Regions from separate parts of the Nocardia implantans genome, predicted to be linked through region 2. Evidence: riboswitches for the same ligand, from Rfam matches in the RefSeq annotation. Region 2 holds a riboswitch; the other holds the start of a gene.
What was found. Region 2 has a riboswitch for cobalamin ahead of metE (5-methyltetrahydropteroyltriglutamate--homocysteine S-methyltransferase). Riboswitches for the same ligand answer to the same signal wherever they lie in the genome.
Positions count from the first base shown of each region.

Region 1: it holds a riboswitch for cobalamin, as region 2 does, so the genes downstream of both, U3653_RS28850 (CbtB domain-containing protein) here and metE (5-methyltetrahydropteroyltriglutamate--homocysteine S-methyltransferase) in region 2, are expected to answer to the same signal.

Region 1 is NZ_JAYKYQ010000015.1:88,680-104,335, forward strand. It holds gene U3653_RS28785 (ATP-dependent Clp protease ATP-binding subunit) at 1-2,469, shown strand, start outside; gene U3653_RS28790 (LLM class flavin-dependent oxidoreductase) at 2,537-3,340, opposite strand; gene U3653_RS28795 (SHOCT domain-containing protein) at 3,369-3,638, opposite strand; gene U3653_RS28800 (response regulator) at 4,101-4,793, opposite strand; gene U3653_RS28805 (histidine kinase) at 4,825-6,420, opposite strand; gene U3653_RS28810 (ABC transporter ATP-binding protein) at 6,625-7,527, shown strand; gene U3653_RS28815 (ABC transporter permease subunit) at 7,524-8,387, shown strand; gene U3653_RS28820 (TetR/AcrR family transcriptional regulator) at 8,443-9,063, opposite strand; gene U3653_RS28825 (FMN-dependent NADH-azoreductase) at 9,174-9,821, shown strand; gene U3653_RS28830 (DMT family transporter) at 9,823-10,143, shown strand; gene U3653_RS28835 (OsmC family peroxiredoxin) at 10,307-10,747, shown strand; gene U3653_RS28840 (hypothetical protein) at 10,804-11,286, opposite strand; gene U3653_RS28845 (CbtA family protein) at 11,322-12,128, opposite strand; gene U3653_RS28850 (CbtB domain-containing protein) at 12,119-12,313, opposite strand; cobalamin riboswitch at 12,344-12,495, opposite strand; gene mhuD (mycobilin-forming heme oxygenase MhuD) at 12,576-12,890, opposite strand; gene U3653_RS28860 (alpha/beta fold hydrolase) at 12,949-13,695, shown strand; gene U3653_RS28865 (A/G-specific adenine glycosylase) at 13,721-14,641, opposite strand; gene U3653_RS28870 (carbonic anhydrase) at 14,730-15,353, shown strand; gene U3653_RS28875 (hypothetical protein) at 15,477-15,656, shown strand, end outside.
Region 2 is NZ_JAYKYQ010000004.1:309,634-325,289, forward strand. It holds gene recG (ATP-dependent DNA helicase RecG) at 1-995, shown strand, start outside; gene U3653_RS11980 (short-chain fatty acyl-CoA regulator family protein) at 1,733-3,154, opposite strand; gene U3653_RS11985 (nuclear transport factor 2 family protein) at 3,382-3,753, shown strand; gene U3653_RS11990 (hypothetical protein) at 3,759-4,001, opposite strand; gene U3653_RS11995 (hypothetical protein) at 4,078-4,455, opposite strand; gene metE (5-methyltetrahydropteroyltriglutamate--homocysteine S-methyltransferase) at 4,818-7,079, opposite strand; cobalamin riboswitch at 7,227-7,456, opposite strand; gene U3653_RS12005 (pyruvate carboxylase) at 7,985-11,389, shown strand; gene rsmD (16S rRNA (guanine(966)-N(2))-methyltransferase RsmD) at 11,386-11,949, shown strand; gene coaD (pantetheine-phosphate adenylyltransferase) at 12,003-12,488, shown strand; gene U3653_RS12020 (GtrA family protein) at 12,505-13,023, opposite strand; gene U3653_RS12025 (DivIVA domain-containing protein) at 13,410-14,156, shown strand; gene U3653_RS12030 (YceD family protein) at 14,245-14,874, shown strand; gene rpmF (50S ribosomal protein L32) at 14,927-15,109, shown strand; gene rnc (ribonuclease III) at 15,132-15,656, shown strand, end outside.

The sequences.
Region 1 (15,656 bases), on a different contig from region 2:
ACCGAGCACATCCTGCTGGGGCTGATTCACGAGGGTGAGGGCGTCGCGGCCAAGTCGCTGGAGTCGCTCGGCATTTCGCTGGAAGGCGTGCGCAGCCAGGTGGAGGAGATCATCGGCCAGGGCCAGCAGGCCCCGTCCGGTCACATCCCGTTCACCCCGCGCGCCAAGAAGGTGCTGGAGCTGAGCCTTCGCGAAGCGCTGCAGCTGGGTCACAACTACATCGGTACCGAGCACATCCTGCTCGGCCTCATTCGTGAGGGCGAGGGCGTGGCGGCGCAGGTGCTGGTGAAGCTGGGCGCCGATCTCAACCGTGTGCGCCAGCAGGTCATCCAGTTGCTGTCCGGGTACCAGGGCAAGGAGCCGGTCGAATCCGGCTCGCGCGGCGAGGCGGGCACCCCGTCCACCTCGCTCGTGCTCGACCAGTTCGGTCGCAACCTGACCCAGGCCGCGCTCGAGGGCAAGCTCGATCCGGTCATCGGCCGCTCGAAGGAGATCGAGCGGGTCATGCAGGTGCTCAGCCGCCGCACCAAGAACAACCCGGTGCTGATCGGCGAGCCCGGCGTCGGCAAGACCGCCGTCGTCGAGGGGCTCGCGCAGGCCATCGTCAACGGCGAGGTCCCCGAGACGCTGAAGGACAAGCAGCTCTACACCCTCGATCTGGGCTCCCTGGTCGCAGGCAGCCGCTACCGCGGTGACTTCGAAGAGCGCCTGAAGAAGGTGCTCAAGGAGATCAACACCCGCGGTGACATCATCCTGTTCATCGACGAGCTGCACACGCTGGTCGGTGCGGGCGCGGCCGAGGGCGCCATCGACGCGGCCTCGATCCTGAAGCCGAAGCTGGCCCGCGGCGAGCTGCAGACCATCGGCGCGACCACCCTCGACGAGTACCGCAAGTACATCGAGAAGGACGCCGCCTTGGAACGCCGGTTCCAGCCGGTGCAGGTGGGCGAGCCGACTGTCGAGCACACCATCAACATCCTCAAGGGTCTGCGCGACCGCTACGAGGCGCACCACCGGGTCTCCATCACCGACGGCGCGCTGGTGGCCGCGGCCACCCTGGCCGACCGCTACATCAACGACCGGTTCCTGCCGGACAAGGCGATCGACCTGATCGACGAGGCGGGCGCGCGGATGCGCATCCGTCGCATGACCGCTCCGCCGGACCTGCGCGAGTTCGACGACAAGATCGCCGAGGCCCGCCGGGAGAAGGAGTCCGCGATCGACGCGCAGGACTTCGAGAAGGCCGCGCGGCTGCGCGACAAGGAGAAGCAGCTCGTCGCCAAGCGGGCCGAGCGGGAGAAGCAGTGGCGTTCCGGTGACCTGGACGTCGTGGCCGAGGTCGACGACGAGCAGATCGCCGAGGTGCTGGCGAACTGGACCGGTATCCCGGTGTTCAAGCTCACCGAGGAGGAGACCACCCGTCTGCTCCGCATGGAGGACGAGCTGCACAAGCGGATCATCGGCCAGGAGGACGCTGTCAAGGCGGTCTCCAAGGCCATCCGCCGCACCCGTGCCGGCCTGAAGGACCCGAAGCGTCCGTCCGGCTCGTTCATCTTCGCCGGCCCGTCCGGCGTCGGTAAGACCGAGCTGTCCAAGGCGCTGGCGAACTTCCTGTTCGGCGACGACGACGCGCTCATCCAGATCGACATGGGCGAGTTCCACGACCGCTTCACCGCTTCGCGGCTGTTCGGCGCCCCTCCGGGCTACGTCGGCTACGAAGAGGGCGGCCAGCTCACCGAGAAGGTGCGCCGCAAGCCCTTCTCGGTCGTGCTGTTCGACGAGATCGAGAAGGCCCACCAGGAGATCTACAACACCCTGTTGCAGGTCCTGGAGGACGGTCGCCTGACCGACGGCCAGGGCCGGACCGTGGACTTCAAGAACACGGTGCTGATCTTCACCTCGAACCTCGGCACCTCGGACATCTCGAAGGCCGTGGGTCTTGGCTTCTCGCAGTCCAACAACGAGGGCTCGAACTACGAGCGGATGAAGCTCAAGGTCAACGACGAGCTGAAGAAGCACTTCCGGCCGGAGTTCCTCAACCGCATCGATGACGTGATCGTCTTCCACCAGCTCACCAACGAGCAGATCGTCGAGATGGTGGACCTGATGATCGGCCGCGTCGCCACGCAGCTGAAGAACAAGGACATGGCGATCGAGCTCACTCCGAACGCCAAGAACCTGCTGGCCAAGCGTGGCTTCGACCCCGTGCTCGGCGCGAGGCCGCTGCGCCGCACCATCCAGCGCGAGATCGAGGACCAGCTGTCGGAGAAGATCCTCTTCGGCGAGATCGGCCCCGGCCAGACCATCGAGGTCGACGTCGAGGGCTGGGACGGCGAGGGCTCCGGCGAGGACGCCAAGTTCACCTTCACCGGTAAGGCGAAGCTGACCAAGGCCGCGAGCGAGGAGAAGCCCGAAGTCGTGCTGACCGGCGCGACGGAAGGCTCCACCGAGGCCGCCTCGGGCGAGTAAGTCGCAACCGAAAAGCCCGTGCCCATCGTGGGCACGGGCTTTTTCGTGTTCTCGAGGTCGGGCGAACTCAGGAGCGGTCGGCGAGGTAGGCGAGGATCGGTGCGAAGTCGGCGGCGAGTTCGCCGGGCACGATCACCTCGTCGATACCGTACTTCTCCCGGCGGCGCTCGAGGATCTCGGCGGCGGCGGACGGTTCCGCGGGGATCATCCCCGCCGCGCCCGCGTCTGTGAGGGCGTCGGCGGTCAGGCCCAGCTTCGTCGCGGTCCAAATGGGCAGCCGCCCGCCGATGCCCACCACCTGGTGGGTGAAGCGCAGGGCGCGGTTGGTGGCGGCCCGTGCGGTGCGGACCAGCTCGGCCAGCTCCGCCTCGGTGGCACTGGGCCCTGCGGCCAACAGGATGCGGTCGGCGGCTTCGGCCGCGGTCGCCAGCATCCTGGGGCCGTTGGCGGCGACCACGACCGGCGGGGCGGGGTCCACCTCAGCGCGGACCGCGGCGATGGTGGCGACCAGGTGCGCGCGTCGCTGCGCGGGGGAACCCCAGGACGCGCCGAGCCACTGCGCGTCGGCGGCGGCGTCCGGCCGTCCCGAGCCGATCCCGAGTTCGAAACGCCCGTCCGACAGCAGTTGCAGGGCCGCCGTCTCGCGGACCGTGGCGGCGGGGGTGCGCAGCGGTGCGGCGAGGACGTTCGGGCGCAGCCGGATCGTGGTGGTCACGGCGGCCGCCGCGGCGAGGGCCGGGAACGGGGAAGGGGTGAACCGGGTGTCCGGCAGCAGAATGGTCCGGTAGCCCTGCTGCTCGGCCGCGGTCGCCGCGCGCGCCCAGTCGGTTCCCGAACGCGGTGTGAGAACGATGCCGAAGGTCATGCTCATAGTGGGATCTCCCGATCGTGAAGGCCGGTCAGCGCTTGCTGCCGCGCCGGGATTCGCTCAGGACGGCGAGCCTGCTGCGGTACTGGTCCTCGGTGATCTCCCCGCGGGCGAACGCGGTGCGCAGCGCGCCGATGCCGCTGCCGTGCCCGGTGAATCGCCTCCGGGCCAGGAGCAGCACCGCGATGACGGTCAGCCAGAACAGCAGCGGGAAAATCCAGAAGAACGGCCAGGGCTGCCACTCGCCGTCGTAGTGATCGGCCAGAAAACTCACCGCTTCGGGTCGAGTGAAAATATTCATGACGAAAGACTGCGCTCGAGGGCGGGCTGGGGGCATCGGTCGCGCGTCGGCACTCGGAATACGCCTGGAGACGTACCCGCGGAGTATGAAACGTCCGCCCGCAGTGATTTACCAGTTATTTGCTGGACGTGACTCTCGGAGAAATATCTTGTTCGCTGAAAAATTGCTGTCTGCCGAAATGGAGTCCGGGAAGACCGTGCGGGACTGTGCGGCCGTGCCGCGCGAGGAAGGCATATTCGGCACTGGGCTACGACTGTGCGCTGGTCCTGGCCCTGGTGACGCGACGAAGCAGCCGAAGAAATGGGTGGACCACTCGTGCTGGCGGGGGTCCGACCGCGAACCGCGGAATACGACGTGGGTTTGCTCGCAGCTGGTCGCCGACCTGGAGTCTCTATGCGGAGGGCAGTGCGCTGGATCGTTCGCTTCGGTTCTTCTGGCAGTGCGCACCTGCGGCCGGGCGGCTCACTGCCAGCCGGGGCGGACCAGTCCGGATTCGTAAGCCATGACCACGAGCTGGGTGCGGTCCCTGGCCTGCAGTTTGGTGAGAATCCGGCTGACATGGGTGCGGGCGGTCGCGGGGCTCAGGTAGAGGCGTTCGGCGATCTCGGCATTCGTGAGTCCCTCGGCGACCAGCGTCATCACCTCGCGTTCGCGGTCGGTCAGCTCGGCGAGGGTGGACGGCGGCGGCGTTTTCGCGCGCGCGGAGAATTCCGCGATCAGCGTGCGGGTCACGCCGGGGGACAGCAGCGCGTCGCCGGCGGTGACCACGCGGACGGCGCGAACCAGATCGGCCGGTTCGGTGTGTTTGACCAGGAAGCCGGCCGCGCCGGAGCGCAGCGCCTCGAAGACGTACTCGTCGAGCTCGAAGGTGGTCAGCACGACCACGCGCACCTCGGTCAACGAAGGGTCCTCGGCGATCATGCGGGTGGCGGCCAAGCCGTCGAGGACGGGCATGCGGATGTCCATCAGCACCACGTCGGGACGCAGGCCGCGGGTCATCCGCACGGCCTGCTCGCCGTTGTCCGCCTCGCCGACCACGTCGATGCCGTCCTGGGCGTCCAGCAGCGCCACGAAGCCGCCGCGCACCAACGCCTGATCGTCGGCCACGAGCACCCGGATGCCGCCGGAGGGAACCGAATCGTCGTGGTGCTGCATCGGGTCTCCTGTCGTGGGCCGACTCATCCCGTCAGGGCTGGGTGTGACCGGCCGAGGTGCTCGGTCGTTCGGCCGTATCGGCGGGCAGGCCCGACATGTCGGATTCGGTCTCGCTGGGGCTGGTAGTCGCCGAGCGCGATGTTCCCGCACCCTGCCTCGCAGATTTCGATTCCGCGGAGCCTTGCCTCGGAGCTTCCGATTCCGGAGAACTCTTCCTCGTCGCGTCCGATGTCGCGTCGCCCTGCTCGGTCTTTCGTGCTGTCGCGAGGGCGCGTCGCGGTGTGCTCGGCTCGGCGTTCTGGTCCGGCGCTTGTGACACCGCGTTGTTCCGGTCCGGCGCCCCGCTCGGGGCCGCCGACCCCGGTGCCGAACGGTTTCCGGCCGCGCCGGGTTCGGGTGTACGCGTCGGTAGCCGGGCCGCGACCCGGAATCCGCCGCTGGGCCGTGGGCCCGCGGTGAGCGCGCCGCCGAGGGCGTGGGTACGCTCCCGCATGCCGATGATGCCGTTGCCGCCGCCGTTGCCGGAGCGCGACGGGGCACTGGTCGGGCGGCTGTTGTCGACGGTGATGTCGACCGAGTCCGGGGTGTAGCGCACGGTCACGGCGGCGTCGGCGCCTGGCGCGTGCCGCAGCACGTTGGTCAGCGACTCCTGGATGATGCGCGCCGCCGCCACGTCGATGACGCTGGGCAACTGCTGCGGAGTGCCGAGCACGCGGGTGGTGACCGTCAGTCCGGTGGTGCGCGGACGCTGCAACAGCTCGTCCAAGTCGCCGATGCTCGGCGCGGGTGCGCGCGGGGCTGGCGGCGGCTCGGCCTCGGTCGCGCCACCGGTCTCCTCGGCGTTCGCGTCGGCTGTGGACGATTGCTCGGCGGGCGTCGCGGATTCGCTTCCAGAGCGAATCGTGTGCAGGAGCGCGTGCACTTCGGCCAGGGCGTCGCGACTGGCGTTCTTGATCGCCGTGAGCGCTGTCTCCGCCTGCTCGGGGCGTTTGTCGAGCAGTTCCAGCGCCACCGAGGACTGCACGTTGATCATCGACAGGCTGTGGGCCAGCACGTCGTGCAGTTCGCGGGCGATGGCGAGACGCTCTTCGCTGGCCCGCCGCTCGCGCTGCGCTTGCTCGTCCCTGCGCGCGGCCTCGGCGCGCTGCCCGCGCGCGACGAGCACGGCCTTGCGCTGGCGGATGCCCTCGGCCACCAGCAGCAGCACGGCCAGCCACGCCATCAGCGCGAACACCTGCCACAGGTTCGCGGGGCGGTCGAGCAGTGCGGGCAGCGGCCAGACCAGCGTCAGATACCCGAGCGGGACGAGAGGGTAGGTCCACCAACGCGGTCCGCTGCTGGCGGCGGTCAGGAATGCGACGACCAGCGAGACGAAGATCGGGCCGTACCCGTAGCCGCGCAGGAAGAACGCCACGCACACGGCGAGGACGACGATCAGCACGGGCAGCGGTTGCGCGCGCCGCCAGATCAGCGCCACCGGGCCGGCCAGCAACAACAGGTAGCCGAGCACGTCCAGGGAGTGCACTCCGGTCTGCCGCATGTTCGCGAAAGTGCCTCCGACCAACTGAACCGCGGCGACGACGAGCGCGACGCCCCAATCCCAGCCGACCGAACTCCGATCTGTCATCCCTGCCACCCGCACCCACGTAGCCTATGCGGCCCGGCTGGGATTCGACGTCCGCCTTGCAACGTATTTCGCGTGAATTGCGCCGATTCGGATGTCGGCGGACGGTCGCGGCGGCATCCCGGCCGAGCCGTCGTTCCAGCTACGTATGCCGATAGTCGCCCGGCGACGGATGTCCGCGCCGGGCCTGCGGCGGATTCTCGATGCATGGCAGATTCGATCGTGGTCACCCGAGGGTTGACCAAACGCTACGGGGAGCACACCGCCGTCGACGACGTGAACATGAGCGTCGCGTCCGGCGAGATCTACGGCTTCCTCGGCCCGAACGGCGCGGGCAAGACCACCACCCTGCGCATGCTGGCCGGGTTGATCCGCCCGAGCGAGGGCGCGGTCACGATCGCTGGGCATCGGCCCGGCGACCCCGCCGTGGTGCGCCGGATCGGCGTTCTCATCGAGGGTCCCGGCTTCTATCCCTACCTCTCCGGCCGGGACAACCTGCGCGTGCTCGCCGAATATCACGGGCTCGGGCGGAGGGAGGTCGAAGACGCGCTCGAGCGAGTCGGGCTGGCCGGCCGCGGCGAGGACAAGTACCGCACCTACTCGCTGGGTATGAAACAGCGTCTCGGCGTCGGCGCGGCATTGCTGGGCAACCCCGACCTGCTCATTCTGGACGAGCCGACCAATGGCCTCGATCCAGCGGGGATGGCCGACATGCGAGAGCTGATCACCGCTGTGGCCGCTGAGGGCCGCACTGTGCTGTTGTCGAGCCACCTGCTCAGCGAAGTCCAGGCGATCTGCGACCGGGTCGGGGTGATCTCGCAGGGCAGGCTGCGCACCGAGGCGACCGTCGCGCAGCTGCGCGGCAACTCGTCGCTGCTGCTGCGCGCCGAGCCGGTGGAGGTGGCCCTGCCCGCGGTGCGACGGCTGGCGGGTGCGCGCTCGGCGTTGCTGACCGCGAAAGGCATCCGGATCGAGTCGGACACCGTGACCGCGCCCGCCGTGGCGCGCGCGGTCATGGCGTCGGGGGCGAATCTGCTGGAACTGCGGGTCGAGGAGAAGTCCTTGGAGGAAGTGTTCTTCGAGATGACTGGATGGGAGACCGCGCGATGACCGGCACGGCGATCCGCGACCTGATCGCGAGCACGAAGGCCGAGATGCTGCGGCTGCGCAAGTGGCCCGCGTTCTGGATCATTCTCGGCACATGGATTCTGCTGAACCTCACGTTCGCCTATCTGTTCAACTATCTGGCCTACACCTCCGGGGAATCCAGCCGGATGTCCAACGGCTTGCCGCGCGATGTGCTGCTGCAACAGATGCTGCCCGCCGCGGTGCCCGAAGTGTTCACCCAAGGTATGGCCATGTTCGGCGGTGCGCTGATGCTCATTCTCGGCGCGCTGACCGTGGGCAGCGGATACGGTTGGGGCACCTGGAAAACGGCGTTCACCCAGGGGCCTTCGCGAGTACAGGCGGTCGCCGCGGTGGTGGTGAGCCTCGCGGCCGTGGTGGTGGCGCTGGTGTGCGCGGCGTTCGCCGCCGACCTCGCGGTCGCCGCGCTGATCGCGGCGTCGCAGTCGCAGGCACTCACCGCGCCCGCGTTGGATCGGTCGCTGCTCGGCATCCTGACCGGCGTCGCCATTCTCGGTATGTGGACGCTGGCGGGGGCGCTGATCGGCGCCATCGCTCGCGGACCCGCGCTCGCGGTGGGGCTCGGCCTGGTCTGGGTGCTGGTGGTGGAGAACCTGTTGCGCGGCGTCGCCGGGATCTTCGCGCCGATCGAAGTGGTCACCGATCATCTGCCCGGCACGGCGGCCGGGTCGCTGGCGGGCGCGATGCGCACCGTGGACGGTCCCGCCACGCCCGGTGTGCTGCAGGTCCTTTCGCGGACGGAATCCCTGGTGGTGCTGGCCGCCTATCTGGCGCTGTTCGCGGTCGGCACGATTTGGCTGATGCGCGGACGCGATCTGGTGTGAACCACGAGGGGTGGCAAAACCGGTGGTGGATGTCGTCCACCGCCGGTTTTGTCGTTCATGGACTCACCCGAGGCCCGAGAACGGCTTCGGCGATGGCGCGCAGCGCATCGGTGATCTGTCCTGAGGTCAGCCCGCGCTCACGTTGCTGTCGGTAGACCTCCGCTGCCAGCGGTGCGAGCAGCGGGTCGACCAGCGCGTCCGGTTCACGAATTCCCGCCGCGGCCAACAGTCCTCGCACATGCGCGTACCAGAAGCCGTAGGCGCCGGTCGCGAAGCGGGCTCCGCCGATTTCGGCGCCCAGCACCAGATGGGCGTGTGTATCGAGTAATTCGACCATCGCGGCGTAGAACGCGGCCAGCCGCTGTGCGGCCGGAGCTCCTGGACCCAGCGGCGGGGGGCCGGAAAGCAGTTTCTGTTGCAGCGCTCGCTCGTGTTCGTCCAGCAGCGCCACCGCCACCGAGGCGGTGTCCGGATAACGCCGGTAGAGGGTGCCGCGGCCGACGCCCGCGGCCTTCGCGATGTCGTCCATCGTCACCGTGCGCGGATCCCGGGTGGCGAACAACTCCGCGGCGGCGGCGAGCACTTTCGCCCGGTTGCGTGCGGCGTCCGCGCGTTCCGGCGCAGGCGCCGACCGGCCCGGCCCTTGACCGGTGAGCAGGTCGGATCGCGGTTCCATGCCGTGACTGTAGCCGATTCCGGGTTAAGTGGACAATATGTCCACATCGGTCGTATGGTTGTCCCGTCCGCAGAAATGGACATTCCGTCCGGTTATTCGGAGGTTCGATCATGAGCACCTTGTTGCACCTCGACGCCAGCGCTCGGCCGCGGTCGATCAGTCGGGAATTGAGCGCCGCTTTCGCGGAGGCGTGGCGCGTACGGCACCCGGACGGCCGCTATCTCTACCGTGACCTCGCCGCGCAGCCGGTGCCGTTCATCGGAGAGGCGTGGACCCAACTGTGCGACGCCGTGCTCGCGCTGCCGAGCACGGATCCCGAACGGCTCGGTGAATTGGCGCGCACTCCCGAACAGGCCGCCGCGTGGGAGGTCGTCGAGCCGCTGCTGGCCGAGCTGCTCGCGGCGGACGTGATCTTGATCGGCACCCCGATGTACAACTACTCGATCCCGGCCTCGCTCAAGGCATGGCTGGACCAGGTGACCTTTCCGCGAATGTCGCTGGGACACCGGCGGTTCGTCGTGACGAGCGCGCGAGGCGGCGCTTATTCGCCCGGCGCTCCCAAAGCGGCCTATGACTATCAGGAACGCTTTTTGCGCGACTTCTTCGCGGGCCATTTCGCGGTTTCCGACACCGTTTTCGTGCACGCGGAGTACGCCAACTCGCGCCAGGACCCGGCACTGGCACACTTGCGTGCCGAGCACGACAGGTCCCACGCTCGCGCTCTGGCGACCGCGAGTGACCTGGCCAGGGAGTACTGACATGAACTGGGTGGTCCTCGCCGCCGCCGGACTGGTGGAGATCGTCTGGTCGCAGAGCATCAAACCGACCGAGAATTTCACCAGGCTCGTCCCGACCCTGATCTGCTTCGTTCTCGGTGTCACCGCCGTGTACCTGCTGTCGCGGGCCATGCAGACGTTGCCGGTCGGCACCGCCTACGCGGTGTTCACCGGCATCGGCGCGCTCGGCGCGATCACGCTCGGCATCGTCGTCCACAAGGACCCGATCGGTGCGGGACGGTTGCTGGCCCTTGCTTTGATCCTCGGCGGCATCGTGCTGGCTCGGATCACGAATCCCGAGTAGAACAACGGATTCGTCTGGCGCGCCGCGCTTTACCGCGCCGATCGCGCGGCGTGGGTGCGCGGTGCGCCGAGGCGAACCCGATCGGCGAACCGGTGCGCCGGGGCGAGCCGGCCGGGGTAGGTTCGTGCTGAATCGTCAAACGATCATCGGCGAAAGGACCGTGATGCCCACACGTACCGCGCGTACTGCCTGGACCGGCACCCTGCAGGAGGGTTCGGGACAGGTCGAACTGGCCAGTTCAGGGGTCGGTAAGTACGACGTGTCGTTCCCCAAGCGTTCCGCCGAGGAGGCCGACGGCACCACCAGCCCGGAGGAGCTGATCGCGGCCGCGCACTCGTCCTGCTACGCGATGGCGCTCTCGGCGCAGATCGGCAACGCGGGCGGCACCCCGGAGAGCCTGGACGTCACCGCCGACGTGACCCTCGGCCCCGATCCGGCGGGCGGCTTCCGGATCACCGGCATCGAGCTGACCGTCCGCGGCCGCGTCTCCGGGATCGACGCCGACGCCTTCCAGGCCGCCGCCGAGGCCGCCAAGGCGGGCTGCCCCGTCAGCAAGGCCCTCGCCGGCGTCGACCACATCACCCTCGACGCCGCTCTCGCGTAATTCGGCCACCGGTTTCGTGCCCCCCCACAGTGCGGGGGCACGAAACCGGCACGGAATCAGCGTCCGCGGAAGTAGCGACGGGCCGGGCGGGTGTAGAGAGCCGGGATCGCGATCAGGACGGCTACGACGTGAACGGTACGAAGCGTCGCGAGCAGCAAGCCAACGGGTGGGGTGTCCCGGAACAGATCGCGGAATTCGTTCGCGGACATCGCCGCGGCGAGCGGCTCGATGATCAGGGACAGCAGACCGAGCACGCCGATGCCGACGGTGATCAGCAGGCGGGCCCGGCGGTCGCCGCGAGTCATACGCACCGCGACGGCCAGCACCAGCAGATAGATCGCGATGCGAAGGCCGAGCCCGGGCGCCACGCTCGTCGGGTCGGCCGTCGAGAAATCGCGGGCGGCCCGCGCGATCGCCTCGGCGCTACCCGCGACCAACGCGACGACCAGAGCGTTGAACGCGACGCGCACCGCGCGCGGCGGTCCGGAAGGGGCTGCGCCCCGCGATGCGGGCCGGACGGAAAAGGCAGTGCCGGTCATGGGGCCGACACTGCCTCACTGCTTCCGAACGCGAATCACCCTGCGGTAGCGGGCGCTACCGATACCGGAGTATCGGTGCGTGTGGCGAACTCGGTGAGCGCGGCGAAGCCGAGCGCGAGGCAGGCCCACAGAGTCGCGGTCTCGGCCAGCGAGGCCACCCGGAACTGCCACAGCAGGGTGGCCGGGAAGTCCGCGCTCACCTCGTTCACGCCGGGCAGCAGGACGTAGCCGAGCGCGGTGACCAGCATGAACGCCGCGACGCCGCCGATCAGCCGGAACGTGGGCAGCTGGGTGCGCAGCGCGGTGAACGCCGCCACCGCCGCACCGACCGCGACGATGCCCAGCACAACGGCGGCCAGCCACAGCAGAGTGCGCTCGTTGATGGTGTCCGGGTCGCCGACCGCGGGCGGGTTGGCCGGGTACTTGAAGAACGGCACCGCGACGATCGCGGCCCAACCGGCCACACCGAGCGTCAGCGCGAGCCGCGGCCCGGACAGCGTGGTGTAGCGCCGCGCGAAGTGCGCGACCGAGGCGTAGATGGCGCCGAGCGCGAGACCGGCCAGGCCGAGGGCGAGAAACTGCCCGAACTTCTGGCCGCCGCGGCTCACCAGCGCTTCTTCCTCGTCACCGTGGGAATGGCCGCCGGGCGATTCGGCGTGCTCGCCGTGGGAGTGCCCGTCCGGCGATTCGGCGTGTGAGCTGTGCGCTTCCTCGATGGCGATGGCCGCGTCGACTTTGGGTTCGCCGACGGAATAACCGACTGTGGCGGCCAGCAGTCCGGCGATCAGACCGGCCAGCAGGCCGCGCAGCAGCAGGGTTCGAAGCGAACCGATCAGTGGCACGGAAGCCCCAGCAGGTGACGTCCGTCGTGCATCAGCTCATGCAGGTACATCCCGCTGCGCGAGATGACGCCCTGATCGAAGCCGACCAGGTACAGCGTGAGCAGTGCGAGAAGAACGACACCGACCGTGACGAGCACGGTGGCCAGGGAATCGGTTGCCCGGCTGGGTGAATGCGCGATGGCCATTCGAGTCCTCCTTGGGATACGCGTCCCTTAGGGTGGTGGCGCGACGGTGCCGGTGTCTGGCTTTCCGGCACCGGACTCGGTGCGTGGAACACAGTGGCGCGACCGCTCCGGAATCTCACCGGAATTACCGCGTCACCCTCGCGTTTGTCCCTCGAACTGTGACACCCGCACACCCTCGGCGTCAACCGGGTCCGGCACGGGCGTACCACGGCGTCGGGCGAGTCGCCGGGCAGGCTGGCCTGCCCGGCGGTGCGGCGCGCAGTCAGTTCGCGGGTTTGGCGTCCACGTCGAGCACGACCTCGAACTCGAGCAGCGACGCACCCGTCGAGACCGGCTTCTGACGCTCGCCCGCATGCGCCTCGCGCGCGGGCCCGTCCCGCCAAGCCGCGAAGGACTCTTCCGAGTCCCACTGGGTGACAACGAAATACCGCTTCTCTCCGGCCACCGGGCGCAACAGCTGGAAGCCGAGGAAGCCGGGGGAGTTCTCGACCGCGTGCGCGCGGTGGGCGAACCGCTTCTCCAACTCGGGGCCCGCGCCCTCGGGAACCTCGATCGCGTTGATCTTCACAACAGCCATGTGTCCAAGCTAGCGGCTGCCGCCGAGCAGATGCTCGGTGCCTCGTATTGTCGAACCGATGTTGCACGACGAAGGCGGAGCAGGCGCGCCGATCCTGCTGCTGCACGGACTGATGGGCAGCGCGCGCACGTGGCGCGATCAGCTGGGCTGGCTGCGCGAGCACGGCCACGTCTACACCTTCGACGCCGCCGGGCACGGCAGGCCGGCGCCCGCGGAGCTGACGACCGAGGCCTTCGTCGCCGACCTCGCCGCCCGCACCGCCGCGATCGAAGAGCCGATGGTCGTGATCGGGCATTCGATGGGAGCGCTGCACGGCTGGGTATTCGCGGCGACCCACCCCGACCGGGTACGCGCGCTGGTGATCGAGGACATCGCGCCGGACTTCACCGGCCGCACCGCCGCGCACTGGGCGGCGATGATCGAGGCGTGGCCGCAACCGTTCCCCGACGAGGAGGCCATGCTGTCGTTCTTCGGGCCGGTCGCCGGGCGCTACTTCTCGAACGCCTTCGAACACGGGCCGGAGGGATACCGGCTGCACGGCTCGGTCGCCACCTTCCGCGATATCTCCGAGGAGTGGGGGACACGCGATTTCTGGCAGCAATGGCATGCGGTGCGGGTGCCCGCGCTGCTGCTGGAGGGCGAGCACAGCATCACACCGCCGGGGCAGATGCGGCAGATGGCCGCCGCCCATCCGCACGCCGAACACGTGTTGGTGCCGGGCGCGGGCCATCTCGTGCACGACGATCAGCCCGACCGCTACCGAGCGGAAGTCGAGCGCTTCCTACGGCGAGTGCTCGCCAGCTAGCGGCACGGAATCATCGCGGCGTTCGTCAGTTGTCGGATCCGGTGGCCCCGCCTTCGCCCGCCAACGCGAACAGGCCGTCGGGCGTCTGCTCGATCAAGCCGTCCACCAGCAGCGAGTCCAACGCGCGGTCGCGCTGGCCCGGGTCGCGGGTCCAGGCCAGATCCAAGCGGACCCGCTCCACCGGCCCGCTCGCGTGCCGCAGGACATCCAGCAGCCTGCCGCGCGCTTGGCGGTCGGTGCCCTCGTATTTCTGGGTGCGGCGGACCACCTCGCTCGCCGGCCGTCCCGCGGTGACCCACGCGCAACTCGGCAGCGGGCAGCGCGAGCAATCGGGGGTGCGGGCCGTGCACACGGTCGCGCCGAGTTCCATGAGGGCGGCGGAGAACACCGCGGCGCGGTCGATCCGCAGCGGCAGCAGCGCCTCGGTCTCGGGCAGATCCCGCGACGAGGGGTTACCCGCTTCCGCGCGCCCGTGCACCGCCCTGGCAACCACACGGCGGACGTTCGTGTCCACCACGGGAACGCGTTGTCCGTACGCGAAACAGGCGACGGCGCGCGCGGTGTACGCGCCGATGCCGGGCAGCCCGAGCAGAACCTCCACATCGGCGGGCACCTCGTCGCCGTGCTCGCTCGCCAGCACCCTCGCGCACTCGTGCAGCCGCAGCGCACGGCGCGGATAGCCGAGCTTGCCCCAGGCGCGCAGCACTTCCGCCTGCGACGAGGCGGCCATCGCCGAAGGCACCGGCCAGCGCGCCACCCATTCCCGCCAGATCGGTTCGACCCGGACCACCGGAGTTTGCTGGAGCATGATCTCGCTCATCAGGATCTGCCATGCGGTGACGCCGGGGCGGCGCCACGGCAGATCGCGCGCGGTCTCCGCGTACCAGTCCAGCAACGTGTCGGCGTCGATGCCGTTCGGTGCGCCGTTCCGCACTGTCCTCACCATCCCCGTACTACTGCTGCCAGGCGACATTTGCCCGCCCGTAACCGACCGAACTCGCTGGTAACCGTAACCGTCCTGCACAATGGTCGGTATGCCGGATTCCAACCCGATCAGTGCCTGGAAGTCCTTGCGCGAAGGAAACGACCGCTTCGTCAGCGGCGCGCTGCTGCATCCTAGCCAGGGTGCCGCCGACCGGGCCAAACTCGTCAGTGGCCAGCACCCGCACGCGATCCTGTTCGGCTGCGGCGACTCCAGGGTCGCCGCGGAGTTGATCTTCGACCAGGGCCTCGGCGACATGTTCGTCGTTCGTACCGCGGGCCATGTGGTCGACAGCTCGGTGCTCGGCTCGATCGAGTACGGCGTGCAGGTGCTCAACGTGCCGCTCATCGTAGTGCTCGGCCACGACAGCTGCGGCGCCGTCAAGGCCACCATCGACGCGCTCGACGGCGGCGAGGTGCCGGGCGGATTCATCCGCAGCGTGGTCGAGCGGGTCGCGCCGTCCATTCTGGTCGGCCGCCGCGAAGGCTTGTCCACCGTCGACGAGATGGAGGCCAGGCACGTGGTGGAGACCAGCCGCCTGCTCATGCAGCGGTCGATGATCATCTCGCAGCGGGTCGCGACCGGCGAGCTCGCCATCGCCTGCGTGACCTACAAGCTGGCCGAGGGCAAGGCGCAGTTGCACCGGGTCGTCGGCAACATCGGCGAGGTGGTCTGAGCCGCGGCACGCCCGCGCCGGGGTCGGCGTGCCGGCGGAATGTACTCGCCGCCCGCGGGCGCACGCGGCCGACACGCCGTGCCCCTGAGACGATGCGCCCGATGGTGCCCTTACCGTTGAGACGTGCTGGAACCGAATGGACCGCTGCCACCGGAGATCTATTGGCGTCGACGCGTGTTCGCCATCGGAATCCTGGTGGTCGCCCTGGCGCTGGTGATCTGGGTCGTGCTCGCGGTCGTACGCGGCGGCGACTCGCCCGGTGACGCCGCGGCCGGCGGGACCAGCTCGGCCGTGACCAAGTCC
Region 2 (15,656 bases):
TGGTGGTGGTCGACGAACAGCATCGCTTCGGCGTCGAGCAGCGGGACGCCTTGCGCGCCAAGGCGAAAGCCGGGACCAGTCCGCATCTGCTGGTGATGACCGCGACGCCGATCCCACGCACCATCGCCATGACGACGCTCGGCGATCTGGAGACCTCCACCCTCACCGAACTGCCGAAGGGCCGCTCGCCGATCGTCTCCAAGGTGGTGCCGCGCAGACAGCACCCGAACTGGGTGGATCGCGCTTGGGAGCGGATCGTGGAGGAGGTCGCCGCCGGGCGCCAGGCGTACGTGGTGTGTTCGCGTATCGGCGACGACGAGGAGACCGCGGGCAGATCCCGCAACGGGCGCGCGAAGAACGGCGACGGTGAGAAGGAAGGACCGACCACCCAGGCCGTGCTCGACGTGTTCGAGATGCTGCGCGCGGGCCCGCTGTCCGGCGTGCGGGTCGGCCTGCTGCACGGCAGGCTGCCCGCCGACGAGAAGGACCAGGTGATGCGGGCGTTCAACGACGGATCGGTGGACGTGCTGGTGTGCACCACCGTGGTCGAGGTCGGCGTGGACGTGCCCAACGCGACGGTGATGGTGATCGTCGACGCCGACCGGTTCGGCGTCAGCCAACTGCATCAGCTGCGCGGCCGGATCGGCCGGGGCGAGCACCCCGGCCTGTGCCTGCTGATCACGGACGCCGCGCCGGGCGGGTCGGCCATGGCTCGGCTGGACGCGGTCGCCGCAACCACCGACGGCTTCGAACTCGCGGTGCTCGACCTGCGGACCCGCCGCGAGGGTGACGTGCTCGGCGCCGCCCAGTCCGGCACGGCCCGGTCGCTGCGGCTGCTGTCGCTGCTGGACGATCTCGAGGTCATCACCGCCGCGCAGGAATTCGCCCGCGCGGTGGTGGCCGCCGACCCGGGGCTGCGCAGGCATCCCGGCCTCGCGGGAATGATGCACGCGGCGGTGGATTCCGAGCGTCTGGAGTACCTGGCGAAGTCCTGACTGCACGGGCGATCTTCCCGCCACAGGTCGCGCGGTATGCCGAAATCCTCGGCTGCTCCCCGCAACGGATCGTCGGCTCGCTCTCCGGTTCGAGGTGTGGGTGCATGCGTGGTGGTGTCGTCGCCGCGCCCATACGCTCTGCGGTTGGAGGTGTGGGTGCATGCGTGCGTGGTGCCGCCGCACCCATACGCTCACCGCTTCGAGGTTCGCGTCCATGTATGGCGGTGCCGTCGCCGCGCCCATACGCTCTGTGGTTCGAGGTGTGGGTGCATGCGTGGCGGTGCCGTCGCCATACCCTTACGCTCGCTGCTTCGAGGTTCGCGTCCGTGTGTGGCGGCGGCGTCGCCGCGCCCATACGCTCTGTGGTTCGAGGTGTGGGTGCATGCGTGGCGGTGCCGTCGCCATACCCTTACGCTCGCTGCTTCGAGGTGCGCGTCCGTGTGTGGCGGCGGCGGCGCACCGATACGCGCACTGGGGGAGCCGAAGAGTTCAGCGCCGCACGGCGGACTGGCGGGCGCGGTTGTGTGTGGTGTTCTGGTCAGACGGCGGCGAATGAACCGCAGCGCTGCGGCCGTTTCAAGGCCGCGACCTCGTCTACGCCCACGAAGGAGCGGTCTCGGGCCCGGCGTCTGGAAAAGCCCGACCGGAACCAGGTCACGTCTCGAGTCCGCGCACGCCGAGGGGCCGGACGATCCCGCGCCGTGGTCGTCCGGAACAATTCGCCGGAATCGGAGTGGTCAGCGCCCGAGCCGCGGGTAGGGCAGGTCGGTGCTGGTGTGCTCGGCGATCGCCAACGGACTGCCGATGTGCGGGAAGGCGCGCTGTGGGCACGCCGGGCGCTCGCACACTTTGCAGCCCGCGCCGATCGGGACCGAAGCCGCCGGGTCGTCCAGTTGCAGCCCGGCCGAGTACACCAAGCGGTCGGCGTATTCGATATCGCAGCCGAGGCCGATGGCGAAGTTCTTCGCCGCGGTGCCGAACCCGTGCGGGGTGATCGCCGCGGTGCGCGCGATCCACAGATACCGGCGGCCGTCGGGCATCTCGGCCACTTGGGTGAGGATCCGGCCGGGATTGGAGAAGGCCTCGTGCACCACCCACAGCGGGCAACTGCCGCCGACCCGGGAGAAGTGGAACGCGGTCGCGGACTGGCGTTTGGAGATGTTGCCGGCCCGGTCGGTACGGACGAAGAAGAACGGAACGCCACGCTGGCCCTGCCGTTGCAGGGTACTGAGCCGATGGCAGATCGTCTCGAACCCGACCTCGAAACGCAGACCGAGCAGGTCGATGTCGTAGCGCAGTTCCTCGGCCGAGCGCAGGAATCGGCCGTAGGGCAGCACCAGCGCGCCCGCGAAGTAATTGGCCAGCCCGATGCGCGCCAGCGTGCGGGATTCGCCGGTGAGCGAGGGGCTCTCGGCCAGCACGGCATCCAGCTCGGCCCCGTACAGCAGCAGGCCGAGCGTCGTCGCGATCTGGAAAGCGCGCTGGCCAGGACGCAACCGGCGAGCGAGCGTGAGCGTGCGGGTCTCCGGGTCGTAGTGGCGCTTGGGGACGGTGGGGTCGGCGCCGTCGCCGCGCACCAGAACGGTGACGCCGGCGCGCTCCTCGGCGATGCGGGCGAGCTGGCGGTCGAGCGAGCCGATGGTCAGCCCGGAGTTCTCGAACAGTTGCTCGGCGGCGATGTCCAGTTGTGGGATGTGGTTGTGGTGGTCGTAGAAGAAGTCGCGCACGTCCTCGTAAGGCATGGGCACACCGGGCGCGCCCGCAGGCGCGGACACCCGCGCCGACAGCAGGTCGAGCTGGTCGGTGGCGGCGCGTAGTCGGCGATGCATGGCGACGACGATCCTGGCGACTTCCGGTTGGCGGGTCGCCAGCTCTTCCACCTCCGTCAGCGGCGCGGTGTGCCCGCCCGCGGCGTCGACCAGCACTTCGTGCAGGTCCGAGACGAGCCGGGCGTCGGAATCCGCGGCGAAGAACTGGACATCCAGATCGAAGGTGGAATTCAGTTTCAGCAGTACGGGAATGGTGAGGGGGCGCTGGTCGCGCTCGAGCTGATTGAGGTAGCTCGGCGACAGATCCAGCGATTTCGCCAGAGCCGCCTGAGTCATCCTCCGCTCTTCACGCAATCGCCGAAGCCGGGCGCCCGCATACATCTTGCGCACGTGCACGATGGTAGCTGCGATTATTTGCAATCATCGCAATAACGCGCGTTATTACACACAAAACTCTGCTTTTGCCAGGTGTCCAGCAATGCATTCGATCTGCGTAGCGTGCGAAGAGAGGTTTTGCCGTCGCGGAAGTCGAGGACACCCTTCCCTACCGAACGATTGCTTGGTTCAATCGATCGGTTCCGGTATCCCGCTCCGGCGCCAGGAAGTGAGTAGAACGAATGCCCGATCCCGACGAACTCGTGCGTGCGATGTGCCGAAGCTGGTCCGATCCCGATCCGGACCGGATCAGCGCGTACTTCGCCGAGGACGCCGTCTACCACAACATTCCGATGGAGCCCATTGTCGGCCGCGCCGCCATCCGCGACTTCATCGCAGGCTTCCTGACCACCTTCGAGGCCATCGATTTCGACATCCACCACCAGATCGCCGCGGGCAACGTGGTGATGAACGAGCGCACCGACACCCTCCGCTCCGCCGGGCGCGAGACCCCGCTCGCGGTCATGGGCTTCTTCGAAGTCGCCGACGGCGTCATCACCACCTGGCGCGACTACTTCGACATGGCCGCCATCAACCGCGCTTTCGGCCTGTAGGAGCCTCAGCCGAAAAGATCGTTCGCGGATTCGGCCGTAGCCGCCTTGCGCGTCCAGGACTCGAGCTGGTCGAGATCGGTGCACCCGGCGATCTCGGCTCGGGTCCTCGCCGGGATGTCGATCCCGCGTGCTTCCAATACAAGGAAGAGAGCTCGCACCGCTTCTTCGGTCCGCCCCTCGTCGCGTCCTTGCGCCACGTACTTACGGGCGAAATCGCTCTGGTACTCGTACTTGAAGGTCGACGTCATCAGTTCCTCCAGTCGATGCCGGGCCGTCTTCGACAGTGCCGCGACAACAAGGTCATAGTACATTTTCGCCCGCTCGTCATCGGTACTCTGCAGTCCGGCGACACCACGCGGCCACCTGAGCGTCCGGTGCGACGATCATCAGGAAGACCGGGCACTGCAATCGAGCCCGGAGAGTGCTGACATACACCGGCCAAGCCCACTGTCGGGAGCGGTCACGACCGAGCTGCACTTCCAGCACGATGCCGGCCACGGCGATTCCTGCCGAATCGGTGCAGATCAAGGCGACATCGCCCCGGAACTCGGTGGGGCCGACGTCCGTGTAGTCGGATGACCCCGTGCGCGCGTCGGCGTACTCGGGTAGGGAGATGCCGAACGCGTCGGTGAGTAGACCGGCCGCCAGAATCGGCCGCGACCGGAACATCTCTACGAGCACTTCGTGCTGCTGTGTCGGCATGAGATGAAAGATAGTAGGGCGCAGCGACATTCGGATTTGTGAAGTGAATTTTCATATCGATGGAACCGAATCGAGGGCAGGCGCGTCGAAGGTAGGCAAGAGGGGAAAGACGGTGTCGTAGTCGACTTGTGAGGAGGGGTAGCCGATGGAGCGTTGTTCCGGGTGTCATACGGCGTGGCGGCGAGGGATGCGGGCGCGGGCGCGGGAGTTGCCGGTGACGCGGCGGGAAGAACCGTGTGATCGGTACACCCGACGGCGGCGGCAACCGCCTCGGCCGGAACCGGAGTCCAGCTGAGATGCGGAAGATCGGTGCCCCCTTCGACAGGCGAAGGGGGCACCGAATCAGCGATCGGCGGGCAGGATCACCGCACGGCCGCCGCCGCGGCGACCATATTGCGGAGCGAGGCTTCCACCTCGGTGCGTCCCCTGGTCTTCAAGCCGCAGTCCGGGTTCACCCACAGTCGTTCGGCCGGAATGGCTTTCAGCGCCGCGCGCAACGATGCGGTGATCTCGTCCACGCTGGGCACACGCGGAGAATGGATGTCGTACACGCCGGGGCCGACGCCGAGGTCGAATCCCGCCGCGTTGAGGTCGTCGAGCACCTCCATGCGCGAGCGTGCCGCCTCGATGGAGGTGACGTCGGCGTCCAGCCCGGCGATCGCGTCGATCACCTCGCCGAACTCCGAATAGCACAGGTGCGTGTGGATCTGCGTCGCGTCGGACACCCCGGAGGTCGCCAGCCGGAACGCCCGCACCGACCAATCGAGGTATCCCGGCTGATCGGCCGCGCGCAGGGGGAGCAGTTCCCGCAAGGCGGGCTCGTCGACCTGGATGATCCGGATGCCGGCCGCTTCCAGGTCCACGGTCTCCTCCCGGATCGCCAGCGCCACTTGGCGGGCGGACTCGTCCAACGGCTGATCGTCGCGCACGAACGACCACGCCAGGATCGTCACCGGGCCGGTCAGCATGCCTTTCACCGGTTTGGCGGTGAGCGACTGCGCGTAGCCGATCCACTCGACGGTCATCGGCTCGCGCCGCGCGACGTCTCCGAACAGGATCGGCGGACGCACGCAGCGCGTCCCGTAGGACTGCACCCACCCCTGCTCGGTCGTCGCGAACCCGTCGAGTTGCTCGGCGAAGTACTGCACCATGTCGTTGCGTTCCGGCTCGCCGTGCACGAGCACGTCCAGCCCCAGCTCCTCCTGCAGCGCGATGACGTCCGCGATCTCCGCGCGCATCCGGCGCACGTACTCCGCTCGATCGATCTCGCCTTTGCGCAGCGCGGCGCGCGCCAACCGGATGGCCGAGGTCTGCGGGTAGGAACCGATCGTCGTGGTCGGCAGCGCGGGCAGCCGCAAACGGTCCCGTTGCAGTTCCCGGCGTTGTTCGGCGGGCGCGCGGCGGTCGGCGTCCGGCCCGAGCGCGGCCAGTGCGGCCCGCACCCGCGGATCGTTCAGCCGCGGATCCGACCTGCGCGACGCCAGCGCCGCGCGCACCTCGGCCAACTCGGCGGCGATCGCCTCCGTGCCCTGGGTCAATCCGGTCGCGAGCAGGCGTACCTCCGCGACCTTCTCCGCGCCGAACGCCAGCCAGGACCGCAGTCGCTCGTCCAGCCCGGTTTCCGCGGCCAGCGAGTACGGTACGTGCAGCAACGAGCAGGAACTCGAAACCGCCACAGGCGCAGCGGATTCCGACAAGGCGCCGAGTGTGGCGACGGCCCGGTCGAGATCGGTGCGCCATACATTGCGACCGTCCACGACCCCCGCGACGACCAGCTTGCCCGCCAGCGCGGAAATGGTGGAGATGTCGGCGCCCGCGGTGAAGTCGAGGGCGACCCCCTCTATCCCCGTGCTCGCCAGCGCCGGCAGTGCGGCACCCGGCTGCCCGAAGTAGGTCGCGACGAGCACCGCAGGGCGCTCGGCGGCGTCGGCCAGTTCCTCGTAGGTGACCTGCACCAAGCCGATCTCCTCCGCCGTGAGGTCGGTGACCAGCGCAGGCTCGTCGATCTGCACCCACTCGGCGCCGGCGACGGCGAGCCTGCGCAGCAGCTCCCGGTACAACGGCAGCAACTCGATCAGCCGGGCCAGCGCCGAACCGCCGGTCGCCTTCGCCAGCTTCAGGAAGGTGATCGGCCCGATCACCACCGGACGCGCGGGCACGCCCAGTTCGAGCGCTTCGCGCAGTTCCGCCAGCAGCTTGTCCGGGTGCAGCGAGAAGGAGGTGTCCGGGCCGATCTCCGGTACCAGGTAGTGGTAATTCGTGTCGAACCACTTGGTCATCTCCAAGGGTTCGACGGCGTCGGTGCCGCGTGCGGCGGCGAAGTACCGCTCCAGCGGGTCCGTGATCCCTGCGACCCGGGGCGGCAACGCGCCGAGCAACTCGGCCGTGTCGAGCATCTGGTCGTAGTAGGAGAACGTACCGACCGGAATGGAGTCCAAGCCCGCGGCTTGTAATTCGGCGAACTGGGCGTGCCGGAGTTCGCGCGCCACGGCGTGCAACCGACCGGCGTCGATCTTGCCTGCCCAATAGGCCTCGGTGGCCCGCTTCAGTTCGCGCCGCGGCCCCACTCGTGGAAGCCCGAGAACCGTCGCGGTGAACGGCTTTTGCTGTGCAACAGTCACGATGTTTCTCCATTGCTGAGGACGAAAGCCATCGCCATACGGGCAGGCGGAGAACCCGGTGACATGCCGGTGATGTTCCCGGCCGAGGAGCCCGACACGTCAGCTGGTGATCCGCGCGCCCAATCCACGAGGCGGTGGCCGCCGGATACGGCGTACCCGGCACGGCTGGCAGGTCTTCGGACTCGCGGGCACCGGCCGTGCGGGCCGGCATACGCCGGATAGCTCCCGATGGCCGACCTACTGGCCGTCGCTTCCCGAGTCGCGGAGCCTTCCGGCTCGGTGAACTCAGTGCCTGGTGACGGCGGTCGTTCCTGCATACCGCTGCGGGACAGTCCCGGATTCCCACCGGGTTCCCTCTCACCCGCCGTGACGTCGCCGCACGGGCGGGCTCGACTCCGTCGCGCGACGTCGGGGCTCCATCTCGTCGTGCTGCGGTGAACCAGCTGCCCACTCAGCATAGGACGCGGCGAGGCGAGCAGATCGCGAGGGATGTCACGCCGGCAATTGCCCGGCCCGCGCGACGCGCAGCGATCGGGCGCCTGCTTCCCGTTCCGGCTATCGGCCCGCCCGCGCATGCGGACTCGGATCGCTCCATCGGCCATCCGGACGTCGGGCCATCCGGTAACCACCTTCTCGAACTCGCCGTTCGCCTGGTCCGCAGGTGCGGACGCGGGTCAGGCGAACTCGGCTCGATGCCGCGCTCGGCCATCGGGCACCTGTTCGACGGCCCACGCCCTCGGACCTCCGCACCGATCCCGGCCTCCGGACAGCACATCGGTTGCTGCCGCGGCGCCCATGTGTCGGGCCGGTGAACGCAACTTCGCAACGGTGCTAGTCGGTCTTGTGAAGAGGTTTGCGAAGGGGGCTTCTGTGTCGGTGCGGTTCACGCGGCCGGGTACCTTAGGTCAATGTTCTCGAAAGTCTTGGTTGCCAACCGTGGCGAGATCGCCATCCGCGCCTTCCGCGCGGCCTACGAACTCGGCATCGGGACGGTCGCCGTGTTCCCGTACGAGGACCGCAATTCGGTCCATCGGTTGAAGGCGGCGGAGTCGTACCAGATCGGCGAGCCGGGCCATCCGGTGCGGGCCTACCTGTCGATCGAGGCGATCATCGAGGCGGCCAAGTCGGCGGGCGCGGACGCGATCTACCCGGGCTACGGGTTCCTGTCGGAGAACCCGGATCTGGCGGCGGCGTGCGCGCGGGAGGGCATCACCTTCATCGGACCGTCGGCCGAAGTGCTCGAACTGGCCGGTAACAAGGCGCGGGCGATCGAGGCGGCGAAGGCCGCCGGGTTGCCGGTGTTGCGTTCGAGCGCACCGTCGTCGGACGTGGAAGAGTTGCTGGCGGCGGCGCGGGAACTGGAATACCCGATCTTCGTCAAGGCGGTCGCCGGTGGCGGCGGGCGCGGAATGCGCCGGGTCGCCGCGCCCGACCAGCTGCGCGAATCGATCGAGGCGGCCTCGCGGGAAGCGGAGTCGGCGTTCGGCGATCCGACGGTGTTCCTGGAGCAGGCCGTGGTGAACCCCCGCCATATCGAGGTGCAGATCCTGGCTGATCAGCACGGGAATGTCATGCACCTGTTCGAGCGGGACTGCTCGGTGCAGCGGCGGCACCAGAAAGTGATCGAGCTGGCGCCCGCGCCGAATTTGGACCCCGCATTACGCGAGCGGATCTGCGCGGACGCGGTCGCCTTCGCCAGGCAGATCGGCTACTCGTGCGCGGGCACCGTGGAATTCCTGCTGGACGAGCGCGGCAACCATGTCTTCATCGAGATGAACCCGCGTATCCAGGTGGAGCACACGGTGACCGAGGAGATCACCGACGTCGACCTGGTGCAGTCGCAGCTGCGCATCGCGGCGGGCGAGACGCTCGAGCAACTGGGTCTGAGCCAGGACGCCGTGACGATCCGCGGCGCGGCCTTGCAGTGCCGGATCACGACCGAGGACCCGGCCAACGGATTCCGCCCCGACACCGGCCGCATCACCGCCTACCGCACGCCCGGCGGCGCGGGCATCCGCCTGGACGGCGGCGCGAACCTGGGCGCAGAGATCGGCGCCTACTTCGACTCCATGCTGGTCAAGCTCACCTGCCGGGGCCGCGACTTCAGCGCCGCGGTGGCGCGGGCGAGCCGGGCGCTGGCGGAATTCCGGATTCGCGGCGTGGCCACCAATATTCCGTTCCTGCTCGCGGTGCTGGACGATCCCGACTTCAGGGCGGGGCGGATCACCACCTCGTTCATCGACGAGCGTCCGCAGCTGCTGACCCTGCGCAGGTCCGCCGACCGCGGCACCAAGATCCTCGACTACCTGGCCGACGTCACGGTGAACAAGCCGCACGGCGAGCGGCCGACCACGGTGTACCCGCACGACAAACTGCCCGCGATCGATCTGAGCGTGCCGCCGCCGGACGGCTCCCGCCAGCGCCTGCTGCGGCTGGGTCCGGAGGGTTTCGCGCGGGCGTTGCGCGAGCAGAAGGCGGTCGGCGTCACCGACACCACCTTCCGCGACGCGCACCAGTCGCTGCTGGCCACCCGGGTGCGCACCAACGGCCTGCTGGGCGTGGCGGGGCATGTGGCGCGGTTGACGCCGGAGCTGCTTTCGGTGGAGTGCTGGGGCGGTGCCACCTACGACGTGGGGTTGCGGTTCCTGTACGAGGACCCGTGGGAGCGGCTGGCGGCGTTGCGGGAGGCGATTCCGAACATCTGTCTGCAGATGCTGCTGCGCGGCCGCAACACCGTCGGCTACACCCCGTACCCGGAGGCGGTGACCCGCGCGTTCGTCTCGGAGGCGACCGCCACGGGCATCGACATCTTCCGTATCTTCGATGCCCTCAACAACGTGGACCAGATGCGTCCGGCCATCGACGCGGTCCGCGAGACCGGCACCGCGATCGCGGAGGTCGCGATCAGCTACACCGGGGATCTGGCGAATCCGGACGAGTCGCTCTACACCCTGGACTACTACCTGAAGCTGGCCGAGCAGATCGTGGACGCCGGCGCGCACGTGCTGGCGATCAAGGACATGGCCGGACTGCTGCGCGCCCCGGCCGCGACCAAGCTGGTCACCGCGTTGCGCAGCAATTTCGATCTGCCGGTGCACGTGCACACCCACGACACCCCCGGTGGCCAGCTGGCCACCTACTTGGCCGCGTGGCAGGCCGGAGCCGACGCCGTCGACGGCGCCAGCGCGGCGATGGCGGGCACCACCAGCCAGCCCGCGTTGTCGGCGATCGTCGCCGCGGCGGCGCACAGCGAGTACGACACCGGGTTGAATCTGCAGAACGTGTGCGACCTGGAGCCGTACTGGGAGGCGCTGCGGAAGGTGTACGCGCCGTTCGAGTCCGGTCTGCCCGCGCCGACCGGCCGGGTCTACACCCACGAGATCCCCGGCGGGCAGCTGTCCAACCTGCGCCAGCAGGCCATCGCGCTCGGGTTGGGCGACCGGTTCGAGGAGGTCGAGGCGAAGTACGCCGCCGCAGACCGGCTGCTGGGCCGTTTGGTGAAGGTCACCCCGTCCTCGAAGGTCGTCGGCGACCTGGCGCTGGCCCTGGTCGGCACCGGCGTCGACGTCGAGGACTTCGCCGCCGACCCGGGCCGCTACGACATCCCGGATTCGGTGATCGGCTTCCTGCGCGGTGAACTGGGCACACCCGCCGGTGGCTGGCCCGAACCGTTCCGCACCAAGGCGCTGGCCGGGCGCGGCGCGGCCAAGCCGGAAACCCCGTTGACGCCCGCGGACGAGAAGGGCCTCGCAGGCAGCTCCGAGGAGCGGCGGGCGACGTTGAACCGGTTGCTGTTCCCCGGCCCGACGGCCGAATTCCTCGCCCACCGCGAGAAGTACGGCGACACCTCCGGGTTGTCGGCCAACCAGTTCTTCTACGGCCTGCGCCGCGGCGAGGAACACCGGGTGCAGCTGGAGAAGGGCGTCACCCTGCTCATCGGCCTGGAAGCGATCTCCGAGCCCGACGAGCGCGGCATGCGCACGGTGATGTGCATCCTCAACGGGCAGCTGCGGCCGGTGTCGGTGCGCGACCGGTCGATCGCCAGCGAGATCCCGGCGGCGGAGAAGGCCGACAAGGCCAACCCGGGTCATGTCGCGGCGCCGTTCGCCGGTGTCGTCACTCTCGCGGTGTCCGAGGGCGATTCGGTCGCGGCGGGCGACACCATCGGCACCATCGAGGCCATGAAGATGGAAGCCGCGATCACCGCGCCGCGCGCCGGCATCGTCGGCCGCGTCGCCATCGGCGCCGTGCAGCAGGTCGAAGGCGGTGACCTGCTCATCGAACTGGCGGTACGGGAGTCGTCGGCCGGATGACGCGGATCGTCGCGGGGACGGCGGGCGGACGGCGCCTGCGGGTGCCGCCGTCCGGCACCCGTCCGACCTCCGATCGCGTCCGGGAGGCGCTGTTCAGCGCGTTGGACGCCCGGCTGGACTTCGCGGGCGCGCGGGTGCTCGACCTGTACGCGGGTTCCGGCGCGCTGGGCTTGGAGGCGCTCTCGCGCGGCGCCGAGCACGCGCTGCTCGTCGAATCCGATCGCAAGGCGGCGGCCGTGGTTCGCGGCAATATCGCCGATCTCGGCCTGCCGGGCGCCGAACTGCGGGTGGCGACGGTGGCCAGTGTGCTGCAATCGGGCGGGGCGGGCGAGTTCGACCTGGTCTTCTCCGACCCGCCCTACGCGGTGGACAACGCCGCGGTGCTGGCCGACCTGAGCGCGCTGGCCGAACGCGGTTGGCTGCGTCCCGGTGCGCTGATCGTGCTGGAGCGCTCGGCGCGTTCGCCCGAAACAGCCTGGCCTGCAGGCTTCGTCCCGGCCAAGTCGCGCCGGTACGGCGAAACCCGCATCGAGCTGGCCGAGTTCGATCCGGAGGAATAGGAGCGGGTGCGGCCACTCGTGCCGGGCCGGGTGTGTCCTGCTAGCGTCGCCTCATGGCAGGAGCACTGTGCCCCGGGTCGTTCGACCCCGTGACCTACGGACACCTCGACGTCTTCACCCGGGCGGCGGCCCAGTTCGACGAGGTCGTCATCACCGTCATGATCAACCCGAAGAAGCAGGGCATGTTCACCGTCGATGAGCGCATGGAGATGCTGCGCGAGTCGACCGCGCACCTGGGCAACGTCCGGGTGGAGTCGTGGCAGGGCCTGACCGTGGACTTCGCCCGCGAGCAGGGCATCACCGCGATCGTGAAGGGCCTGCGCGACGCGGGCGACTTCGGCTACGAACTGCAGATGGCGCAGATGAACAAGAAGCTGTCCGGGGTGGACACCTTCTTCATCGCCACCAACCCCGCCTTCAGCTTCCTGTCCAGCTCGCTGGTCAAGGAGGTCGCCACGTACGGCGGCGACGTCGCCGACATGCTGCCCCCGTCGGTACACAAGCGCCTCCTCGACCGCTTGGCCGAACGAAAGAGCTGACGTACGGAGAGGCGGTTCAGAACACCAAACCGCGGAGGGCCAGGAAGCGCATGCCGCCGACCGCGGCGGTGATCGCCAGGATCGCGACGGCCTGAGCGGTGTCCCCGAGCCCGGGAGCCCACAAGCCCAGCGCGGCCAGCGCCGCCGTGCTGACGCCGAGTCCGACCAGCGCGAGGCCGCCGCCTTCCCATTGCGCGGTGAACCAGCCGACTCGTTCCGCCGCGTGGAAGGTGAGCTGGCGGTGCAGCTCGTTGGCGATCACGGTGCTGACGATCGAGCCGACGACGTTGGCGATCAGCGGTCCGACGCCGTGCATGGCGAGGAACAACAGGACGTAGGCGATGTTGCTGGAGCCGCCGACCAGCGCGAACCGGATCAGCTGGGCGAAGGCGCGATCACCGCGCAGATACCGGGCGAGCCGGCCGAACCCGGCCGTCACCGAGGTCGTCGGCAGTACCGGGGAGGGGCCGACCCAGGGCACGAAGAAGCTGGTGGCGCTTACTCCTCCGGGTCGCGGCAGTTCCAGTAGGGTCATCGTCTTTCCGATCGAACACAAGCCCTCGGCGGGGACAACGGCGATGGTGCTCGCGTGGCTTCCCCCGTCGACTCTTGGCAGGTTCCGTTCGTCGGCCCGTATCGGGCACTGGCTGACGTGTCGGCGCCTGTCAACATTCGACGGCGGGTTGTCCGTACCTCCGGCTTCCTTGTCCGCGATCCGGGGAACGCGGTAGGTGCTGAAGATCTTGGTAGACCTTCCAGAAAAATGTAACACGAAGCGGAGAGGCGGTCTCCACTTGATTTCTGTGGCGTGCGAGACACCTGCACGACACACCGGAAAGTGACTCGGCACGAGCGGTGACGAGGGGCACACTGGGCGTCGGGCGGAGAGTTTCGCCGTGAGTCCGCAGGAGGGTAGTGAGCATGTATCGCGTATTCGAAGCGCTCGACGAACTGGTCGCCATCGTCGAAGAGGCGCGCGGCATCCCCCCGACCCGCAGCTGCATCGTGCCGCGCGGCGATGTGCTCGAACTACTCGACGACGTCCGCGACGCGCTGCCCGGCGAACTCGACGACGCCCAGGACGTGCTCGACCATCGCGACAAGATCGTCTCCGATGCCAGGACCGCCGCGGAGACCGCCGTGACCGGGGCCAACGAGCAGGCCGAGCGCACCATCAGCTCGGCGCGCGAGGAAGCCGACCGCATCCTCGCCGACGCCAAGGCGCACGCCGACCGGATGGTCGCCGAGGCGAGCGCGCACGCCGATCGCCTGGTCGCCTCCGCCCAGGAGGAGGCCGACCGGGTGGTCGCCGACGGCAACGCCGAGTACGAGGCGGTGACCGGGCGGGCGCGGCTGGAGTCGGAGCGCATGATCGAGGCGGGCAAGGCCGCCTATGACCGCTCCGTCGCCGACGGGCTCGCCGAACAGGAGCGGCTGGTCACGCAGACCGAGGTGGTCCGCGCCGCGCACGCAGAATCGGCCAGGGTGATCGACGCCGCGCACGCCGAGGCGGATCGCCTGCGCGAGGAATGCGATCACTACGTCGACTCCAGGCTCGCCGATTTCGAGGAGACGCTGACCAGCACGCTGCGCACGGTCGGGCGGGGCCGCCATCAGCTGCGCAGCGGGGCGGGCGCACCCGACTACGCGTCCGAATTCCGCAGGTAGCGGCGGTGGGCTGCGTTTGGGCGTGCACCGTGTGATCGCGTATTGTTGAGTGGTTGCCCGTATCCCCCCGATCGTGAGTGAGTTCGTGATGTCCGCCGGTTCCGGTTCCGCCTCGCGTCCCCAGTCGGCCAAGCGCCGCTCGCCGGACGCGGGTTTCGTGCTGGACACCCGCAGCCTCGGCCGCAGGCCGGGGACGATGCGCGAGCTGCGCCGCACCGTCACCACCGAGGAGCGGATCGGTCTGGATCTGATCGGCGTTCCCGTCGGCGCGCAGGTGGAGTTCGACCTGCAGTTGCAGGCGGTGTCCGAGGGAGTGCTGGTCACCGGGACGGTCTCGGCGCCGCTGGAAGGCGAGTGCTCGCGCTGCCTCGAGCCGTTCACCGATGCCGTCACCCTCCAGGTGACCGAGCTGTTCGCCTACCCGGACAGCACCACCGAGCAGACCACCGAGGACGACGAGGTCTATCGCATGGACGACGACCTCATCGATCTCGAGCCGGTGGTGATCGACGCCGTCGGGCTCGAGTTGCCGCTGCAGCCGCTGTGCACCCCGGATTGCGCGGGACTGTGCCCGGAATGCGGCGTACGGATGGCGATTGCGGGATCCGACCATCGGCATGAGATACTTGACCCTCGCTGGGCCGGACTGGCTAAATTCGCCTCCGGATCGCCCGGCACCGGCAGCCCCGACGAGGGTGCGGCCGACCGAGACCGCTGAGCAAGACCGTCAGCCGAAACCGGCAGAGCAATTAGACAGAGGAGAAGTAGTCGTGGCCGTTCCCAAGCGCCGGATGTCCCGTTCCAACACCAGGTCGCGGCGCAGCCAGTGGAAGGCCGCCGCGCCGACCCTGATCACCTGCCCGAACCGCGCCTGCGGCGAGAAGACCCTGCCGCACATCGCCTGCCCGTCCTGCGGCACCTACAAGGGCCGCCAGGTCACGGCGGCGGTCTGACCGTACGACCTGTCGTAGCGACGTGACCGACGAACCCGACTCGTCCGGTGAACACGCGAGCCTTCTCGCCGCGTTGGGCGTCGACCTGCAGCCGGATCTGCTGCGTCTCGCACTGACCCATCGTTCCTACGCGTACGAGAACGGCGGCCTGCCGACGAACGAGCGTCTCGAGTTCCTCGGCGACTCCGTGCTCGGGCTGAGCATCACCGAACGGCTGTATCACGAGCATCCCTCGAAGACCGAGGGTGAGCTGGCCAAATTGCGCGCGAGCGTGGTGAACATGCGCGCGCTGGCCGAGGTCGCCCGCGGCCTCGGCGAGGGCGGGCTCGGCGCCCACCTGCTGCTGGGCAAGGGCGAGGAACTCACCGGCGGCCGGGACAAGGAGAGCATCCTCGCCGACGGCATGGAGTCGTTGCTCGGCGCCGTGCATCTCGAGCACGGCATCGAGGTGGCTCGTTCCGTGGTGCTTCGCCTGTTCGCCGAGCTGCTCGAGCGCGGCCCGCGGATGGGCGCGGGCCTGGACTGGAAGACCAGCCTGCAGGAACTC